Regions from separate parts of the Shewanella oneidensis MR-1 genome, predicted to be linked through region 1. Evidence: predicted binding sites of a transcription regulator. Region 1 holds the regulator's gene; the other holds the start of a gene.
The links. Region 1 encodes FliA, which starts transcription of late flagellar genes. Its sites were predicted from a motif close to CTAAAGNTNNNNNNNNNNNNGCCGATA; they were not measured.
Positions count from the first base shown of each region.

Region 1 (3,422 bases):
GCAGACATCAACCATGGGAGTCAGACTAAGGAAACCCGCGCCGCCCTTGACGGTGTGAAACCCTCTAAAAATGGCATTTAGCAAGTCAGTATCATCAGGATTATTTTCAAGGGCAACAAGCTGCTCTTGAAGCAACTCTAATATTTCCCCCGCCTCAATTAAAAAGTCCTGGAGTATCTCTTCATCTACATCAAAGGCCATCAAATTGACTCCCAGTTAGAAACCCAGACTCGATAGCAGATCATCCACTTCGTCTTGACCTGTTACTACATCTTGACGAAGCTCGGCATTCATTATCGGCCCTTCAGCTTCAATATTATTTTTCTGAGTAATCTGACTCTCAATCATTGGCTGCTCACCAAACACCGTCAGCATAGACACCAGATTACTTTCAACTTCCATCACTAGATCGATTACCCGACGGATCATTTGTCCAGTCAGGTCTTGAAAATCTTGCGCCATCAATATTTGGTTAAGTAATTCGCGTAATCGGTTCGAGTCCAATTCACTGCGCGACATCAAATGCTGAACATTATGGCAAAGCACCTTAAAGTCAGTTAGGGCAATTTCGCGACGCATTAATTTTTCCCACGATGGCATCACTTGTTGAATATTCGCGGTTAATGCATTCGCTAACGGCAAGCATTCCTCAACGGCATCCATGGTCTTATTTGCCGCCTGCTCAGTCATGTCAATTACATAACTTAGCCGCTCTTTAGCATCCGGTATTTCTGTATTCGCTAACTCAACTAAACGATTATCGATTTGAAAATCCATTAATGCACTGTGCAATTGGCGAGTCAGTTTACCCACCTCATCAAAGAGTTCCCTCTGGAGAGGAGCAGCTAATTCCCTAAATAAATCATCAGCTTGAGAGTGTTCATTTGCACTTAATAGTTCTACTAAACGCTGAGCATGCTCGAGCGTGATGAGCCCTGATGTTTGTGACTTCATAGCTCATCCCTGCTTAAGCGAGTCGTTCGAATATTTTATCTAACTTCTCTTTCAATGTTGCTGCTGTAAAAGGTTTAACCACATACCCATTAACCCCCGCTTGCGCGGCAGCGATAATTTGTTCACGTTTTGCTTCAGCAGTGACCATTAATACAGGTAGATGCTTTAGAGAGTCATCGGCCCTGATGGCCTTAAGCAAATCGATACCCTGCATGCCTGGCATGTTCCAATCTGTTACGACAAAATCAAAATCGCCTTTTTGCAACATTGGCAAGGCAGTTGAGCCATCGTCTGCTTCTTGGGTATTGTTAAAGCCCAAGTCTCGCAACAAGTTCTTGATGATACGTCTCATTGTCGAAAAGTCATCAACGATGAGAATCTTCATATTCTTGTCCAAGGTTTCCTCCGGTGAGCTGACATTCAGTGCTCAATTAATAATTATACTTATGTCCACTGCTTGAGTTTGCCTTTGAGTCGCAACATTGCCTGACTTAATATCTGGCTAACTCGCGATTCGCTTACTTCAAGAATGGCGCCAATTTCTTTTAAATTCAATGCTTCATCGTAGTATAACGATAGCACTAGCGCATCTCTTTCGGGCAATATTTTTATCGCCTCAACAAGTGCAGAATGAAACTGGGTTTCTGCCAATACCTCAAACGTACCATCGCTAACATTATCGCTTGTAGTGAGTATATCCTCTGATACGCCTAAGTCTTCTATCCCTATGATTTTACCAACAGAAACATCGTTAAGAATATGATGGTACTCATCGAGCGTCATATCAAGTTTTTCTGCAATTTCTGTGTCGCGCGCATCACGACCTAGCACTTGCTCTAACTCATCAATAGCTTGGGCAATTCGGCGATTATTACGGTGAACAGAACGAGGAACCCAATCGCCACGGCGGATTTCATCCAACATGGCGCCACGGATCCTTATGCCGGCGAAGGTTTCAAACTTTGCACCTTTACCGCCATCAAACTTAGATGATGCTTCTAATAATCCCATCATCCCAGCCTGTAGCAGGTCATCTAACTGCACTGAGGCAGGTAATCTGGCAAGCAAGTGATGTGCAATTCTTTTAACCAACGGTGCATACTGTTCAACGATTGACGTTTTATTGTCTAAACAAGTATACGCTGCGGCTTTATTCACTCGTTTTTTCCTCTTGAAAATCTGGTCGATGAACTAAACGCTCAACGAAAAACTCCAAATGCCCACCAGGTTGCTGTGGAACTGGCCAACTCATAATTTTATTCGCTAGACCATGGTAAGCAATGGCCGAAGGAGACTTAGGGTAAGCCTCAACCACTAACTTTTGCTTACGAACCGATTTACGCAAATTTTCGTCAAATGGAATGGTTGCCACTAATTCAAGTGCCACATCCAGAAATCTGTCGGTCACTTTACTGAGTTTAGCAAACAATTCCATACCTTCGCGCAAACTACGCACCATATTTGCAACAATTTTAAAGCGAAAGACGCCGTGTTCACGACTAAGGATTTTGATTAACGCATAGGCGTCAGTAATAGACGTTGGTTCATCACATACGACGACGAGTACATCCTGTGATGCACGGGAAAAGCTGAGCACCATGTCCGAAATCCCTGCCGCAGTATCCACGATAAGAATGTCAAACTGGGTACGCATCTCGCTAAAAGCACGAATTAAACCAGCATGTTGTGCTGGGCTCAATTCCACCATGCCTTGAGTACCGGATGTCGCAGGCACAATGCCAATACCTTTAGGACCGCGGACAATAATGTCATCTAATTCAGCATCGCCAGACAGTACATGGGAAAGGTTACGCTCAGCACGGATCCCTAACATGACATCGACGTTTGCTAAGCCAAGGTCAGCATCAAGTACTAAGACACGCTTGCCCTTCTCGGCTAATGCTACGGCAGTATTGATGGACACGCTGGTTTTACCCACGCCACCTTTACCACCCGTAACCGCGATTACTTTCACTTTTTCGTTATAGGGTTGATTCATCATACGTAAACCACTTGCTTGATCCAGGGTCATAACTCTACTCGAATGCACAGGTCATATTATCTGACCACGCTGTGTCTGGTAACGATTGTTGTTCTGTGTTTTCTAAGGCCGCTAATGCCTGCTCCGCGAGCATTAAAGTATCAGCGACTTTCATATCTTCGGGCACTCGCTGCCCATCCGTAACATAACTTAATGGCAACCCACTTTGGATCAACACACTTAATGCGCCCGCTAATGACACGGATTCATCGAGTTTGGTGAGTACAACACCAGATAATGGAATGCGTTTAAAGTGATTTACAGCATCCTGCAGCACGCGGCGCTGTCCAGTCGCAGACAGTACCAGATAACTGCGGATAGGTATTCTGCTATTTGCAGTTAAATTATCAAGTTGCTGGTAAAGCCGCATATCTCGTTGGCCCATACCGGCGGTATCTATCAATACTAGCTTGCGATTTCTGAACTG
Region 1 is NC_004347.2:3,348,763-3,352,184, forward strand. Features, by position in the region: gene SO_RS14960 (chemotaxis protein CheA) at 1-201, opposite strand, end outside; gene SO_RS14965 (protein phosphatase CheZ) at 217-954, opposite strand; gene cheY (chemotaxis response regulator CheY) at 968-1,351, opposite strand; gene SO_RS14975 (RNA polymerase sigma factor FliA) at 1,399-2,112, opposite strand; gene SO_RS14980 (MinD/ParA family protein) at 2,105-2,986, opposite strand; gene flhF (flagellar biosynthesis GTPase FlhF) at 2,991-3,422, opposite strand, start outside.

Region 2 (3,422 bases), 2.4 Mb from region 1:
GAGTCGATTTATCTCTTGGATCTAGGCCGTGCTGTAGCTTTTTATTGTGGGTAGTAATCCCTGTTGGACAAGTGTCCTTATTGCACTGCAGTGCTTGAATACAACCTAAGGCGAACATATTGCCGCGGGCTGAGGCAATAAAATCAGCACCTAAGGCCAGCGCCCAAGCGACTCGTGAGGGGACGATGAGTTTTCCTGAGGCGATCACTTTAATACGTTTGCCTAGTCCATGTTTTATCAAGATATTGACCAATATGGGCAGACTTTCTTTTAGCGGCAGGCCAACGTAATCCATTAAGGGTTGTGGGGCAGCGCCCGTTCCACCATCGGCGCTATCCAAAGTAAAAAAGTCTGGGGCAGATGCTTCTCCACGGCGTTCTATTTCATTGCAAAAATCTTCAAGCCATTGCACATCCCCAAGTACAGCTTTGATTCCGGTGGGTTTCCCCGTCACTTCGCGAACTCTGGCAATCATGTCTAGAATATCGCCCACATTGTTAAACTCGATATGACCATTGGGACTGATGGAATCTTGGCCCAGCGGAATACCGCGAATATGGGCGATCTCCTCGGTCACTTTAACGCCTGGTAAGATACCTCCTTTACCGGGTTTGGCCCCCTGACTCATTTTTATTTCAAACATTTTTACTTCAGGGTGCGCCGCAATCGCGGTGAGTTTGTCATCGTCTAAATGGCCGTGCTCGTTTCGTACGCCGTATTTGGCAGTGCCAATTTGGAATACTAAATCACAGCCACCTTTTAAATGGTAAGGGCTTAAGCCACCTTCACCGGTGTTTAACCAACACCCCGCCTGTGCCGCACCGTGGGATAATGCAGTGACTGCCGGGCGTGACAGCGCGCCAAAGCTCATCGCGGAGATATGGCATATTGCACTTGTGGTATAAGGCACACGGCAATGAGGGCCAATGGTGAGCGGCTGGATCGGTGTTATATCCTCATCTTGGGGTGGAAAGGCTGAATTCATAAACATAATGGTGCCAGTCGCTTCCAAGGGACGTGTCGAGCCAAAGGCTATCGTTCTATCGACATTCTTGGCTGCACGATATACCCAGCTGCGTTCGGCACGGTTAAAGGGGAGTTCTTCCCTATCTTGGGCAAAAAAGTATTGCCTAAAAAATTCACCTTGTTTTTCAAATAGGTATCTAAAGCGTCCAATAACGGGATAATTGTGGCGTACCGCCTGTTTCGTTTGCAGTTTATCGGCAATATACATGTAGACAATGGCGAGGGCGCCTAAACCGACAATGATTAAAAACAATCCAGAGAAGAGATCAAGTCCCCACATAAACCAATTCAATTCGTGCATCTTGTTATCCTCTATTCGAGTCCGTAACGGGTGGAAAGCAGGCTGGCGGGTTGTCCATCATTGATGGAGAGTAAAAACAGCTGACTGTAATCATCTTCACTTATGGCGGGTATTTCTGGGCCACCAAGGGCTTTGATGATAAGCGGCAGCGTATTGGAGTGCCCAGCGATTAAGCTATTGCCTTTTACGGTATGTATTTGCTCAACCACCTTTTGGATATGGGCTTCGATTGGTTTTTCTGCCTCGACCACTGTAATAGGTAAATGCCGAACTGTCGAAATCGGCAATAAGGTTTGCTGAGTTCTTTGATATTGGGTCGCGATCAACTGGGAAATGGGTGTACGTTTTAAGGCGCTGATAAGAGCCTGAGCACGTAAGTTGCCATTGGCTGAAAGGGGGGGATCGCCTGCGGTTGCATCTGCTTTTTCAGCGTGTCTTACGAGAATAATCAATCGATTATCGGCTACAGCTTGATTTATCGGGCTAAGTCCAATGCTGGTGAATAATAAGAGACCTATCAATAAAGATCGTATTAGCGTACCTGAATTGAAACCGATTCTTCGAGTATGTCGCAAAAACGCATTTAAACATTGGGGGATTGCCATGCCTTATATCCTTATTTTATGGGCGTATGCAAGAGTGGGCTTAGGATGAGTAGCGATTAGAGAATAAGCAAACCTATTCTCCATTTTTATCATTGCATTAAGTTGGGATGGTACTGCAATTTGTAAAATTACTAAAGTTGCTCAAATTTTGGTCGATAATTAAGCCTCACCAAATTGAATGGATTTGCATCATGGAAATCAACACCCCCACACAAGTACAGGGCAGTGCTTCGTCTCACAGAACGTATGCTGACAATATGGCAACCAATGGCGAGAAAACCAAAAATGTGGAAGCAGCCTCCAAACAAACTGCGCAACAAACCAGTAAGCAGTTGATGAATCAAGCTATTCTTTCGGCGCAGGAAGATGTAAGCCTAAAATCCGGCGACGAATCAATGACCTTGCTTTATCGTGCAGCGATTGAAGCGATAAATGAAGAGCTAGCGCCTGCGATGGGCGAGAATGCGATTCAAACCGCCTATGATAACGGTGTCGATACCTCTCCCGAGGCCACAGCTGATCGTATTGTGAGTTTCGCGACGCAATTTTTTAGTGTTCATCAGCAGCAAAATTCAAATATGAGTTTGGATGAACAGCTCGATAGCTTTATGAATATCATCGGCGGCGCTATCGATAACGGCTTTAAGGAGGCAAGGGATATTTTGTCTGGCCTTAAAGTGTTGCAGGGTGATATTGCCGACGGTGTCGATAAAACCTATGGACTCGTTCAAGAAGGATTACAGGCCTTTAGGGACAGCTTCAATAAGAAATCCAATGAGAGCTAAGCTACTCACGCTTAACTTCCCTTCCTCTTACTTACTCTTAAGCCCCTTGAATAAGGGGTTTTTGTTGCGCTGATAACAGTCTATGCTAGGGGTCTATTTAACGTTTTGCTTGAGGGCGGGTTATGTGGACGAGGGGACGAGTTATCGAACGTATTGATTGGAATGATAAATTATTTTCGCTGCGGATAGCGGCTGAGTTAGCTTCCTTTATTCCCGGTCAATTTATTAAACTCAGTCAGTTGCAAGGGGATAAGCGTGTTGCCAGAGCTTATTCCCTCGTAAACTCCCCCGATAAGCCCTATGCCGAGATTCTGGCTGTCGCCGTAGAGGATGGCCAGTTATCCCCACAATTACAACATCTTGCCATCGGTGATGAAATTGACATCACCCCTACTGCCACGGGGTTTATGACTTTAGATGAGATCCCTAAAGGTGAGTTGCAAGGTCGGCATTTGTGGTTTTTAGCCACGGGCACCGCCGTGGGACCTTTCTTATCCATGCTGGATACCGCAGAGCCTTGGCAGCGTTTTGAGAAGATCGTACTTGTCTATGGTGTGCGCGAAGCTAAAGACTTGGCCTATCTGGATAAATTAAAGGGTTATGCGGCGCAATATCCAAATCAGTTTATCCTGTGTTTGGCTGTCACCCGTGAAAAGCTTGATGGCGCATTGCAATGCCGTATCCCCGATGGCCTAGTCTCGGGTG
Region 2 is NC_004347.2:764,764-768,185, reverse strand. Features, by position in the region: gene SO_RS03540 (FMN-binding glutamate synthase family protein) at 1-1,327, opposite strand, end outside; gene SO_RS03535 (phosphoglycerate mutase family protein) at 1,339-1,932, opposite strand; gene SO_RS03530 (DUF5610 domain-containing protein) at 2,190-2,717, shown strand; gene SO_RS03525 (ferredoxin--NADP reductase) at 2,840-3,422, shown strand, end outside.
Region 2: the regulator FliA is predicted to act here: its motif matches at 2,064-2,090, upstream of SO_RS03530 (DUF5610 domain-containing protein).